One region of the Mesorhizobium sp. Root695 genome, then DNA from elsewhere that is predicted to be linked to it. Evidence: predicted binding sites of a transcription regulator. Region 1 holds the regulator's gene; each other region holds the start of a gene.
The links. The regulator PhoB, encoded in region 1, activates phosphate uptake and scavenging genes when phosphate is short. The targets are predictions, from matches to a motif close to TGTCATNNANCTGTCAT.
Positions count from the first base shown of each region.

Region 2: ASD99_RS03900 (acid phosphatase) is a predicted target of PhoB. The motif match lies at 2,208-2,224, and genes of this name have one in related genera.
Region 3: ASD99_RS17780 (RNA degradosome polyphosphate kinase) is a predicted target of PhoB. The motif match lies at 1,497-1,513, and genes of this name have one in related genera.
Region 4: ASD99_RS01365 (DUF1045 domain-containing protein) is a predicted target of PhoB. The motif match lies at 1,239-1,255, and genes of this name have one in related genera.

Region 1 covers NZ_LMHO01000042.1:35,881-39,286, forward strand. Annotated here, with positions in the region: gene xylF (D-xylose ABC transporter substrate-binding protein) at 1-250, opposite strand, end outside; gene ASD99_RS25465 (ROK family protein) at 522-1,769, shown strand; gene phoB (phosphate regulon transcriptional regulator PhoB) at 1,786-2,475, opposite strand; gene phoU (phosphate signaling complex protein PhoU) at 2,495-3,202, opposite strand; gene pstB (phosphate ABC transporter ATP-binding protein PstB) at 3,228-3,406, opposite strand, start outside.
Region 2 covers NZ_LMHO01000002.1:169,938-173,343, reverse strand. Annotated here, with positions in the region: gene ASD99_RS03905 (DUF922 domain-containing Zn-dependent protease) at 1-474, shown strand, start outside; gene ASD99_RS03900 (acid phosphatase) at 523-2,061, opposite strand; gene ASD99_RS03895 (cytochrome-c peroxidase) at 2,263-3,406, shown strand, end outside.
Region 3 covers NZ_LMHO01000019.1:43,569-46,974, reverse strand. Annotated here, with positions in the region: gene ASD99_RS17780 (RNA degradosome polyphosphate kinase) at 1-1,432, opposite strand, end outside; gene ASD99_RS17775 (zinc-finger domain-containing protein) at 1,577-1,822, shown strand; gene ASD99_RS17770 (FAD-dependent monooxygenase) at 1,838-3,079, shown strand; gene ASD99_RS17765 (TIGR02117 family protein) at 3,108-3,406, opposite strand, start outside.
Region 4 covers NZ_LMHO01000001.1:271,281-274,686, reverse strand. Annotated here, with positions in the region: gene iolE (myo-inosose-2 dehydratase) at 1-48, shown strand, start outside; gene ASD99_RS01375 (hypothetical protein) at 107-325, shown strand; gene iolB (5-deoxy-glucuronate isomerase) at 330-1,142, shown strand; gene ASD99_RS01365 (DUF1045 domain-containing protein) at 1,295-2,002, shown strand; gene ASD99_RS01360 (alpha-D-ribose 1-methylphosphonate 5-triphosphate diphosphatase) at 2,050-3,204, shown strand; gene phnN (phosphonate metabolism protein/1,5-bisphosphokinase (PRPP-forming) PhnN) at 3,201-3,406, shown strand, end outside.

The sequences.
Region 1 (3,406 bases):
TGGCGCCCTGCGAGATCAGGCTTTCGACATCGGTAAGCTGCTTGCCGGGATTGGACTGCGCATCGGCGGAGATGTACTTGTCGCCAGCTGCCTCGATCGCCGTCTTCATGGCAGCCTCGTCGGTCTTCCAGCGCTCTTCCTGGAAGTTGGACCACGAGACGCCGATGACCTTGTCCTTCGCCTGCGCGACCGACGCGAGCGTCAGCGACATGGCGACACCCGCCAGGATGGCGGCTGTGAATCTTTTCATAATATCCTCCCTGCGCCGCGTATGGCGCGACCAGACTGACCCTAAGGCCGGCACAGAGGCTCTATTTTTTCGAGCCTCGAAAAAATACTGGTCCAACACCCGAACGCTGTCAACATCGATTCTGATGGATTTTGATGTCCTTCCGAATTTTTTTCGAGCCTCGGAATAAATAAATGACAGGGCCGACCGCTTCTGCCAGTATTTGACCGCGTTGACGGCAGCGTTCCAGGAGCAGGAAAGAACCGCGGCGACCCGGAGGATGTGAAGAAACATGTCGGTCGGAATCCGCCACGACGATTTGCGCCGGCGCAACCGGGCGATGGTGATTGCGGCCGTGCGCCGCGCCGGACAGCCGTCCCGCACCGAGATCGCGGCGACCACGGGCCTCAGCCATTCGACCATCTCGGCGATCTCGTCCGACCTGATCGGTGAAGGCATCCTGACCGAAAGCAAGCCAAGCGAAGCCGGCTCACTCAGACGCGGTCGGCCGCAGGTCGGCCTCAGCCTCAATCCGGAAGCGGCGGCGGTGATGACCGTGGTGCTGTCGCTGAATTTCCTCTCCGTCGCCGTCATCGACTACGCCGGCCAGGTGATATCAGAGGAACAGCGCCGGCTGGACACGCAGACAATGTCGCGCGACGCGCTGATCGGCGAATGCGTCGGCATCGTGCGGCGCCGCCTCGAAGATCCCGATCTTGACGTCCGCAGCGTCGCCCGTATCGCGCTGGCGATCCAGGGCATCACCGATACCCATGCTCGCGCGATGCTTTGGTCGCCGATCACGCCGCACACCGACATCGCCTTCGCCGACATACTCGAAGACGAGTTCGGCATTCCCGCCACCGTGGAGAACGACTGCAACATGATGGCGATAGCGCTGCGCTGGCGCGATCCTGATCGCTACCGCGACGATTTCATCGCCATCCTCTTGTCGCACGGCATCGGCATGGGCCTGGTGCTGAAAGGCGAGCTGTTCACCGGCACCCATTCCTCGGGCGGCGAGTTCGGCCACATGATCCATCAGCCGAACGGCGCTCTGTGCCGCTGCGGACGGCGTGGCTGCGTCGAGGCCTATGCCGGCAACTACGCCATCTGGCGCAATGCAAGGCAGCTGGGCGAGGACGCAGAACCTGTCGCCGACGTCAGCGACGCCGACATGCGCGCCCTGGCGACCGCGGCCCGCGAAAAGGATGGCCCCGAGCGCGAGGCCTATCGCAAGGCTGGCGAAGCGCTCGGTTACGGCCTCGGCAGCCTGTTCGCGCTGATCGATCCGGCGCCCGTTGCCATGGTCGGCGTCAGCGCCGCCGCCTTCGACCTGATCGAGCCCGCATTGCGCGAGGCGATTGCCCAGACCGCCGGCGGCCAGCACTCGAAATCGATTTCCTTCGACACCGAGCCGAACGAACTGCCGCTGATCCGCGAAGGCTGCGCCATGCGCGCGCTGACCTTCGTCGACCAGGAGATTTTCGCGCCGGGCGCGCAGGCGAGAGGAAGCGTCGCAGGCAAAAACGTGGCGTGAATTCAGACGGGCGGGTTCAGTCCTCGCGGATCGCGTAACCTGCCCCGCGAATGGTGCGGATGACGTCGGGCATGCGGCCGTTGTTGACCGCCTTGCGCAGCCGGCCGACATGCACGTCGACCGTGCGCTCGTCGATGTAGATCGTCTCGCCCCAGACATTGTCGAGCAACTGGCTGCGCGAGAACACGCGGCCGGGATGGCGCATCATGAACTCGAGCAGGCGGAACTCGGTCGGCCCGAGTCGGATCTCGCTCTTCTTGCGATAGACCCGGTGCGATTCTCGATCGAGCACGATGTCGCCGACCTTCAGCACGCTGGACAGCACTTCCGGCTTGGCGCGGCGCAGCAGCGCCTTGACCCTGGCCATGAATTCCGGCGTCGAGAACGGCTTGACCAGATAGTCGTCGGCGCCGGTCGACAGGCCGCGTACGCGGTCGCTCTCCTCGCCGCGCGCAGTCAGCATGATGATCGGCAGCCGCTCGGTCTCGGGGCGCATTCTCAGCCGACGACAGAGTTCGATGCCGGAAACCGCCGGAACCATCCAGTCGAGCACGAGAAGGTCGGGAACGTTCTCCTGCAGCCGGATCTCGGCCTCGTCGCCGCGCGTCACCACCTCGACCTGGTAGCCTTCGGATTCGAGATTGTAGCGGAGCAGCACGCCTAGCGGCTCCTCGTCCTCCACCACCATGATGCGTGGCGCGATCATCGACTGGTCACCCCTGTCGTCATGCCGCCGGCGCGGACATCGCCGTTTCGTCCTGCTTCGGACGATTGGCGGGCAGTTGCGTACCGGTCAAAACATAATAGGCATTTTCGGCGATGTTGGTCACATGGTCGCCGATGCGCTCGAGGTTCTTGGCGCAGAACAGCAGATGCGTGCAGGCCGTGATGTTGCGCGGGTCTTCCATCATGTAGGTCAGGAGTTCGCGGAACACCGAAGTGTACTTGACGTCGATGCGTTCGTCGTCGGCACGCAGTTTCGCCAGGGCAGCGGCGTCGCGCGCCGCATATTCCTCGATCACGCCCTGCACCTGGATCAGCACCAGCTGCGCCATCCCGTCGATCGAATGCGACAGGTCGCGCGGCGTTACGCTGAGGCCGACGGTACCGACGCGCTTGGCGATGTTCTTGGCAAGGTCGCCGATGCGTTCGAGATCGCCGGCCATGCGGATCGAACCGACGACATGGCGCAGATCGTCGGCCATCGGCTGCCGCTTGGCGATCAACGTGATGGCGCGGTCGTCGAGCTCGCGCTGGCGCGCATCCATGATCGCATCGTCGGAGACGACGCGCTGTGCCAGGGCGTTGTCGGAATTCAAAAGCGCCTTGGTCGCACCGCCGACCATCGAGCCGGCGAGATCGCCCATGTCGCTGATGAGCCTGCTGATCTGACCGAGATCTTCGTCGAAAGAAGCGACTGTATGTTCGCCCATGATCTTATCCCTCGTATGCCTGAACTCAGCCAAAGCGGCCGGTGATGTAGTCCTGCGTGCGCTTCTCGCGGGGCGACGTGAAGATCTTCTCGGTGCGGTCGAACTCGACCAGTTCGCCCAGATACATGAAGGCTGTCTGCTTCGACACGCGCGCCGCCTGCTGCATGTTGTGGGTGACGATGACGATCGTGTAGTCGGCTTGCA
Region 2 (3,406 bases), on a different contig from region 1:
GAACTCTACCGCTCGATCGGCGAGAACGGGCCAAAGCTCGGCATTGCCCGCGCCATCGCCTACACCAATTTCAAACTGACCTGGGGGGTCAGGGACTACAAACCCAGCGGCGAGGACTGCATACTTACGGCGGGACGGCCAAAACTGATCATCACCTACACATTGCCAAAACCCTCCGGCTCGCTGCCGCCTGCCGTCCGGAAGAACTGGGATGTGTTCATCGCCGGCGTCAGCGCCCATGAGAAGGTGCATGGCGCCAGCATGGTACAGATGGTCCACGACATCGAAGCCGCGACGGACGGCCTGAAGATTGCCGATGATCCCAAATGCAGCAAGACCAGGGCCGAAGCGGTTCGTCGGCTCGACGCGATCTCGAAGGCGCGGGTTCAGGCAAGCCGCGATTTCGACCGCGTCGAATTCGGCAACGGCGGCAATCTGCAGAAACTGGTTTTTTCCCTGGTGACCGGCCCTTGAAACAGGCCGCCGCGCCTTTGCGACGCGGCGGCCTGTTTTGAAGCCCACCTACCGGCTGAGATCGAGAGCCGCGCTCAGGTCGCCCATCGGCGGCTGGTCGTTGTTGCGCAGCGCCTTGTCGCGGGCGACGATGCCGGACAGCACCGGCAAATCGTAGCGCGCGGTGATGAAGCGCAGGATCGACGTCGTGTCGTATTGCGTGTGGTCGACCGTGCCCATCTTGGCATAAGGCGAGACGATGAAAGCCGGGACGCGGTTGCCCGGCCCCCAACGGTCGGCCTTCGGCGGCGCGACATGATCCCAGAAGCCGCCATTCTCGTCATAGGTGACGACCACCAGCATGTGGCTCCATTGCGGGCTCTTCTCGAGATGCGAGACGAGGTCGGCGAGATGCTGGTCGCCGCTCGCGACATCGGCATAGCCGCCATGCTCGTTGAGATTGCCTTGTGGCTTGTAGAAGCTCACCGAAGGCAGCTTGCCGTCGTCGATCGCCTTGATGAACTCGGCACCATCCAGGCCGCCGTCGCGCAGATGCTCGGCCCGCGCGGCAGTGCCGGGCGCGTAAGCGGCGAAATAGTTGAACGGCTGGTGGTGGAACTGGAAGTTCGGCACCGGCGTCGCGTTCTTGCCGTCGAGCGTTGCCTGCCAGGCGCCGGCATACCAGGCCCAGTCGACGCCCTTCAGCGACAGCAGGTCGCCGATGGTGATGTCGTGCTGCGGCGGCAGCGTGGTCGGCTGCGCCGGATCGGCCAGTGCCTTGTCGCCGCCCTCGACCGGCTTGTTGGCGCTCGGCTGATAGGGCGGCTGCATGGTGTTGACGGCATAGAAGTCGGGCGTGATGGCGCCGTCATTGACGAATTTCGGTGCGCCGCCAAGTGCAGAGGCCGGCGAATTGTCGGCCACCTTCAGCGTCTTGCCGTCCGCCTCGACGACGGCGATCTGCCCCTTCACCGGGCTGGTGTCGGCGTGCGGATAGACCGGCGCGCAGGCACAGGCGAGCTGGAAATGGTTGAGGAAGGAGCCGCCGAAGGCGCCCTGGAAGAAATTGTCGGCCAGAACGTATTTCTTCGCCACCGCCCACATCGGCAGCACCGATCCGTCATAATGGCCCATCACGAGGCCGCCGGAATCGGCCCAGGCGACGAACTTGTCGTTCTTGCCCGCGTCGATCTGCATCTGCTCCTGATAGAAGCGATGCCAGAGGTCGCGTGTGACGACGGAGGTTTTCTCGTTGAAGCCGCTGGCATCGTCGATGGCGAAGCTGGCATTGGTGAGATGCGCCGACTGCGCCTCGGTCACCGGCGGCGTCACCCCCTTGGCGGTCAGCCCGCCCCAGGCAGGCGGCAGTTCGGTGAGCGGCTTGCCGTCGCGGTCGAGCTGGCGCGCCTGGTCGGCGGAGACGTTGGCCAGGCCGTTGGCGCCGGGGAAGCCGCCATAGAGATTATCGAAGCTGCGGTTCTCGGCATAGATGACGACGACGGTGTCGATCTTGTCGTAGCCGGGCGGCGCGGCGTTGGCAGCAGCGGTGAACGACGCCAGCGCCGTCGAGGCGAGGCAAAGCGAGGTGAGAAGCGTGAGCCGCGTCATGGGAAGTCCTCATGGCTGGGGGGATGGCTAGAGGGAGCAATGCATGGCTGGGGGCAACGGCCATGGCTGCAAAGGCTAAGTCGATGCCTTGTCACCTTTGTGACATTTGCGCTGCCGGCGAACACGGTTGCGTGAGCGGATGGACCAGTCATCAATCTGTTGCAGTGCGAACCTAATTCCGGAGCAAACTGGATTGAACCCATGACAACAGGAGGATGGAAAAGCCTGATGATCGCGGCCGCCGCGACATCGATATTCGGCTTTGCCGTGCCCCTGCCGGCGACCGTTGTTCGCGCCGGAACCGGCAGCGTCCATCCCGGGCCGATGTCGCGGGCGGACGCCTTCGCACGCGCCGCCGCCCTGACTGCGATTGGCCGGAAAATGTTCTTAGACCCATCGCTGTCTGCCTCCGGCAAGCAGGCCTGCTCGTCCTGCCATGACCCGCACCATGCCTTCGGCCCAGCCTCGGCGGCACCCGTCGAAATGGGCGGGCCGCATCTCGACCAACACGGACTGCGTGCCGTGCCCTCGCTGCGCTATTTGCAGGCGGCGCCGGCCTTCACCGAGCATTTCTACGATTCCGAGGATGAAGGCGACGAGAGCGTCGACAATGGTCCAACCGGCGGCCTCACCTGGGACGGCCGCGCCGACCGCGGCAGCGACCAGGCGAAGATCCCGCTGCGGTCGCCGTTCGAGATGGCCAACAAGGATGCCGCCGCCGTCACGTCCGCCTTGCGCAAGGCGGCCTATGCCGACGACTTCAAGGCCGCCTTCGGCGACAACGTTCTCGACCATCCGGACGACGCCTTCGACGCCGCCGCCGAGGCGCTTGGCACCTTCGAGCAGAGTGCGCCCGACTTCTATCCCTATTCCAGCCGCTACGACGCCTTCCTTGCCGGCAAGACGACGCTGTCGGCGCAGGAGTTACGCGGTCGCGCGCTGTTCGAGGACGCGGCCAAGGGCAATTGCGCCAGTTGCCATCTCAGCGAACCGGCCAATGACGGCGAGCCGCCGCAATTCACCGATTTCGGCCTGATCGCCGTCGCCGTGCCGCGCAACAGGGCGATTCCCGCCAACGCCGACCCCGCCTATGTTGATCTCGGCCTGTGCGGGCCACTGCGCACCGACTTCAAAGGCCGAGCCGACTATTGCGGCCTGTTTCGCACGCCGACGCTGCGCAATGTGGCGCTGCGCAAAAGCTTCTTCCACAATGGCTACTTCCATTCCTTGCGCGACGCGGTCGCCTTCTACGCAACGCGCGACACCGATCCCGGCCGCTGGTACCCGAAAGACGCCGACGGCACGGTCAAGCAATATGACGATTTGCCAAGGGCTTACTGGGCCA
Region 3 (3,406 bases), on a different contig from region 1:
TGACCGGATGGTAGTTGCCGGTGCCAAGATGCACATAGTTGCGCAGCTTGCCGTCCTCGCGCCGCACCACCAGCGACATTTTCGCATGCGTTTTCAGTTCGAGGAAGCCGAACACGACCTGCACGCCGGCACGCTCCAGGTCGCGCGCCCAGCGGATATTGGCTTCTTCGTCGAAGCGCGCCTTGAGCTCGACCAGCGCTGTCACCGACTTGCCGGCCTCGGCCGCGTCGACCAGCGCGCGCACGATCGGGCTGTCATTGGAGGTGCGGTAAAGCGTCTGCTTGATTGCCACCACTTCCGGGTCGGCCATCGCCTGGCGCAGGAACTGCACGACGACGTCGAAGGATTCGTAGGGGTGATGGACGACGATGTCCTTCTCGCGGATGGCGGCGAAACAGTCGCCGCCATGCTCGCGGATGCGCTCGGGAAAACGCGGATTGTAGGGCGTGAATTTCAGATCGTCACGTGGGACGGCGACGATCTCGGAGATCTGGCTGAGCGCCAGCGGTCCGGTCAGGACGCTGATGCGGCTCGACGACACTCCAAGCTCGCCTGCCACGAAGTCGCGCAATTCGGAAGGCATCAGTCTGTCGAATTCGATGCGGATCACCGACCCGCGCCGCCGCCGCTTCAGCGCCGTTTCGAACAGACGCACCAGATCCTCGGACTCCTCCTCGACCTCGATATCGCTGTCACGAATGATGCGGAACGTGCCGGAGCCCTTGACCTCGTAGCCGGGAAACAGCTTGCCGATGTACAGGCCGACAGCCTCTTCCAGCGGGATGAAGCGGACATGATGCTTGCGGTCCGGCAGGCGGATGAAGCGCTTCAGCGCAACCGGCAGACGCAGCAGCGCGCTCATCTCTTCGCCGTTCTTGCGGTGGCGCAGTTGGAGCGCCATCGAGAAGCCGAGATTGGGAATGAACGGGAACGGATGCGCCGGGTCGATCGACAGCGGGGTGAGCACCGGGAACACCTGCCCCTGGAAATGGTCTTCCAGCCAGACCTTTTCCTCCTTGGTCAGCGCATCGCGGGTGATGCTCTCGATGCCTTCCTTGTTGAGCAGCACGGTGAGCGCCGAAAGGCTCTTCTGCTGGTCTTCCTGCAGCCGCTCGACCTCACGCAGCAGCTGTTCGAGCTGCTGTTCGGGGGTGCGGCCGTCAGGGCTCTTCAGCGTGATGCCCTCGCGCACCTGGCCGGCGAGGCCGGCGACGCGGACCATGAAGAATTCGTCGAGATTGGCGGCCGAGATCGACAGGAAACGGACGCGCTCCAGCAGCGGATGATTGAGGTTCAGCGATTCCTCGAGAACGCGCCGGTTGAACTGCAGCCAGGAAAACTCCCGGTTGACGAAGCGATCCGGGTTGCCGCCCTCCGGACGAGCCACCTCGACGTTCACGAATTCGCTCTGGACCGGCTTCAGTTCGTTCATGGTTCCTGCTCTTCCCACACCGTCAGCCGGTTAACCGGCTTAACTTATCCTCTGACAGGCTTTTGCGACAGTTTGATTTCATCGATCTTGCAAAGAGGCCTGTTATGATCCAGATGCAGAGGAGACTGCGTTAAGGAGACGACGATGGCAGGCGGTTCCATTCCCCATTTTCAGAACGATGCGGGCCACCCGGCAATCGACATCGGCGTCAAGGAATTCATGTGCACTGGTGCCAATCCGCCTTTCGACCACCCGCATGTGTTTCTCGACATGGGTAGCGACGATGAAAAAGTCTGCCCCTATTGCTCGACGCTTTACCGCTATTCGCCAAAGCTGAAGGCGACGGAAACGCTGCCGGCCGGCTGCATCTATATCGACCAGGCCGCCTGAGTCGCGACAAGCCCGATGAATGACACGCGTTCCCGGCAAGTCGTCATCGCCGGGGCGGGCGTCGCCGGGCTGACCGCAGCCCTTGCGTTCGCCGAACGCGGCTACTCGGTACGGGTGTTCGAACAGGCGCGGCGTCTGGAAGCAGCCGGTGCTGGCCTCCAGCTTTCTCCTAACGCGACACGCATCCTTCGCCAGCTTGGCGTGCTCGACCGGCTGCTGCCGGCAGCGGTGCGGCCGGAAGCGGTGGTCTTGAAGGACGCAGCGACGTTGCGCGAACTGGCGCGGGTGCCGCTGGGACAAGCCGCTGAAACACGCTGGCAAGCGCCCTATCTCGTCGCTCACAGGGCCGATCTGCAGAGCGCACTGACCGCGCGCGTCGCCGAGATGCCGGATATCCGTCTCACCACCGGCGTCCGTATCGGCAGCGTTGCCACCGGCACGCATGGCATCACCGCGACGGCGGAGTTCGACGGCAAGACCATCGCGGCCGAGGGCTTCCTGCTGGTTGGCGCCGATGGCGTCTGGTCGTCAGTGCGCGCCCTTGTCGATTCGGCCAAAAGGGCGACCTCGCCAAGAAGCCGGTTTTCCGGCGAACTGGCTTGGCGCGCGACCATTGCCGCGCAGAGTGCCGCAGGGCAGGCTTTCGCGGCGATCGGCACTCCGGACTGCGTCACCACCTTCCTGTATCCGGGCTTCCATATGGTGGCCTACCCCGTCAGCAAGGGCGACGCCTTCAACCTCGTCGCCTTCACCAGAGGCGAGCGTATTGCCGAGGGCTGGTCCGGCCATGCCGATCCCGGGATCCTCGCCAGCGCAATGCGCGGCACCGCGCCTGGTCTTACAGAACTGGTGGAAATGGTTGGTGCGTGGCTGACCTGGCCGCTTCATACTGTCGAACAGAACCAGCCTTGGACGAGGCCGGACGGCATCGCGCTGATCGGCGACGCCGCGCATGCGATGACCCCGTTCGCGGCGCAAGGTGCGGCCATGGCGATCGAGGATGCGGCGATGCTTGCCGATATCATCGCCGACTTCCCCGCCGATCCGGCACAAAGTCTTCAAATCTGGGAGAACCTGCGGCGGCCGCGCGTCGCCAGGGTCGCGCGTCGCGGCGCCGTCAACCGCCTTGCCTGGCATGCCACAGGCCCCGTAGCTATCGCCCGCAATCTGTTCCTGAAGATGCGCTCGTCAGAGAAACTCGCTGCCGATCTCGACTGGCTCTATGGCTGGCAGCCGCAGAAAATCATCCGACGCTGAAGCTTGAATACCAGCACATTGAACACGGCTAGTTATACAGCCGCATCGACAGGCCAAGCGATACAGGCAGCGGGTTCCACCAGCCGGTGCGCAGGCCGGCGGTGCGCAAGGCGGCCGCCGTCCAGATGTTGCAGCCGACCAGCGCGTTGAAATGGCCCTTGGCTTCGTAGAAGCCGTCGAACCTGGAATAGGCCGCATCCGGAACAAGGATCGGACCCTTCGGCCCCTGCTGGAAACTCGCATCGATAAAGTCGAGCAGCGCCGTAAAATGCTCCTCGCCGATGTCGAAACCCGCGACGTCCGGGCGCGATTCTGCGATATCACCGG
Region 4 (3,406 bases), on a different contig from region 1:
ACCGCCGCGGGCTACACGGTCGAGACGCAAGGCTTTCCCAATGTCTGATCAAGGGGGGCCTGATGCGGTGGTTCTCGGCGAAGCCGGGTTGCTGTAGGTTGGTCGGATGAAAGATTCCGAGCACCCCTTCTTCCGGCCTTTGTGGCGGCGTGTCGCCGTCGTCGCGGTCTGCGTCATCTGGTCGATCATCGAATTCGCCACCGGCACGCCGTTCTGGGGCATGATCGCGCTCGGCTTCGCCGGCTACGCCGTCTGGCAGTTCTTCTATCTTTACAAGCCGGCCGAAGAGGGCAAGGCAACGGTCGAGCCCGAACCGAAGGAGTAACCCGATGTCGAAGCTGCTGGTGAAGGCCGACAAGGGCCATGGCCTCGTCGCCCATGTGACGCCGCAAATCGCGGGCTGGACATATGTCGGTTTCGACCTGCATCGGCTCAAGCCCGGTGAGACGGCCTCCGGAAAAACGAATGATCGCGAAGTCTGCTTGGTGTTCGTCACCGGCAAGGGCAATGCGTCAGCCGGCGGCAAGGACCTCGGCCAGCTCGGCGAGCGCATGTCGCCCTTCGAGGGCAAGCCCTGGTCGGTCTACGTCCCTGAGGGATCGGACTGGTCGGTGACAGCAGACACCGAGCTGGAACTCGCGGTCTGCTCGGCGCCGGGCCTTGGCGGCGGTCTGCCGGTGCGGGTGATCGCACCGGACGATCTCGGCCAGGAGGTACGCGGCAAAGGCACCAACACGCGCTACGTCACCAACATCCTGCCGGAGGGCAAGCCAGCCGATTCGCTGCTGGTGGTCGAGGTCATCACGCCCGGCGGCCACACGTCGAGCTATCCGCCGCACAAGCACGACCAGGACAATCTGCCCGCCGAATCCTATCTTGAGGAAACCTACTATCACCGCCTCAATCCGCCGCAGGGCTTTGCTTTCCAGCGCGTCTACACCGACGCCGACAAAAATGGCCATCGCGCGCTGGATGAGGCGATGGCGATCGAGGACGGCGATGTCGTGCTGGTGCCCAAGGGCTATCACCCCTGCGCCGCCTGCCACGGCTATGACCTCTATTATCTCAACGTGATGGCCGGACCGAAGCGGACGTGGAAATTCCACAATGCACCCGAGCACGAATGGCTGATGAAGGCCTGACCGGTTCGTTCAGCCTTCGCGACAACTGGTCCAGCACGAAAAAATCGCCGGCTAATGACCCGGCCGCACCGTTTTGTTACCTGAATGCCTGCAAGGCTTCGTCAATCCGTCATGGAAATCACCTATGGCAGCGGAGCTGACGAGGACTTTCCATGCGCTACGCCCTCTATTTCACCCCCCGGCAGGACGAACCGCTGGCGCGGATCGCCGCCAACTGGCTCGGCCGCGACCCGTTTGGTGCCGCGACAAAGCCGGTCGAGGCGGTGGCCGACCTGTCGGCGGCTGAAGTCGCCTTCCACACCGCTTCGGCGCGCCGCTACGGTTTCCACGCGACGCTGAAAGCCCCCTTCCGCCTGGCTGCCAACGAGACGGAAGCCTCGCTACGCGCCGCACTCGACCATTTTGCCGAGGCAACGCCGGTGGTGACCATACCGCGTCTCGTCATCAGCCAGATCGACGGCTTCTTCGCACTGGTCCCGGAAGGGCCGCTGCCGGCGCTCAATCGCTTCGCCGATGACGTGGTGCTCGGCTTCGACCGGTTTCGCGCGCCGCTGACCGAGGCGGAAATCGAGCGGCGCAGCCCGGATTCGCTGAAGCCGGCCGAGTTCCGCAATCTCTGCCAATGGGGCTATCCCTATGTCTTCGAAACCTTCCGCTTCCACATGACGCTGTCCGGCCGGACAGCGTCACAGGAAAGCCCTCGTTTGCGCGCAGCAATCGACAGTCTGTTCGCGGACATTCTGCGACAGCCGGTTCTGGTGGATGCGCTGACATTGTTTGTCGAAACCGAACCGGGCGCACCGTTCATGGTGCTCTCGCATCACGCACTCGGGCGCCGCTCCGCCAGAAAAACTGCCTGACACCCTGCCGGAACAAGCACAGCCTGAACAACCAAGGACTGCCTGAAATGACCGCCGAGACTGTTCTCCACAACGCCCGCATCGTGCTTGCCGACGAGATCGTCGAGGGTTCGCTGGTGCTGCGCGACGGCTTTATCGCCGGCATAGAAGCGGGTGCCAGCCAAACCAGTGGAAGCATGGCCGGCGAGGATATGGGCGGCGACTATATCATTCCCGGGCTGGTCGAACTCCATACGGACCATCTCGAAGGCCATTACGCGCCGCGGCCCAAGGTGCGCTGGAATCCGATCGCCGCCGTGCTCGCCCATGACGCGCAGGTGGCGACCGCCGGCATCACCACCGTGCTCGACGCCCTGCGCGTCGGCATGGACGAAGACGCTGACCTGACGTCGACAGACATCCGCAAGCTGGCCGATGCGATCGAGGACAGCGTCCAGCAGGATCGTCTGCGCGCCGACCATTTCATCCATCTGCGTTGCGAGGTTTCGGCGCCGGACTGCCTCGGGGCATTCGCCAATTTCGACGGCGACGAGCGGGTCAAGCTGGCATCGCTGATGGACCATGCGCCCGGCCAGCGCCAGTTCGTCAATCTCGAAACCTATGCCTATTATTACCAGCGCAAGCTGAAGCTGACCGATCGCGACTTCAAGGTGTTCTGCGAAAAGCGGATGGGGGAATCGGCGCGCAATTCGGCACCTAACCGGGCGGTGATCGCCGCCGCCTGCCATGAGCGCGGCATCGTGCTGGCCAGCCATGACGACGCCACCCTTGGCCATGTCGGCGAGGCGATCGAACAGGGCGTGCGCGTCGCCGAGTTCCCGACCACGGAGGAGGCCGCCAGGGCCTCGAAAGAGGCCGGGCTCGGCGTGCTGATGGGTGCGCCCAACGTCATGCGCGGCGCCTCGCATTCGGGCAACGTCTCGGCCCGCACGCTGGCCAGCGACGGCCTGCTCGACATCCTGTCATCCGACTACATTCCCTTCAGCCTGATCCAGTCGGCATTCTTCCTTGGCGATGTCGTCGAAGGCATTTCCCTGCCGCAGGCGGTCGCCATGGTCTCGAAGAACCCGGCCGAAGCGGTTGGCCTGACCGACCGCGGTGTCATCGAACAGGGCCGCCGCGCCGATCTGGTGCGCGTGCGCGTAGACGACCATGTCCCGGTCGTGCGCACCGTCTGGCGGCAGGGACGCCGGGTGGCATGATGGTGTCGGCGCTGATCGAGCGGGAATTGTCCGCCGAGACGTTTCCGATCCGCGATGGCGTCTTCGTCGCCGTGGTCGGACCGAGTGGCGCCGGCAAGGACACGGTGATCGGCTACGCCCGCGCCCGCTTCGCCGACGAAACAAGGCTGGAGTTCGTCCGCCGCGTCATCACGCGGCCCAGCGATGCCGCCAGCGAGGACCA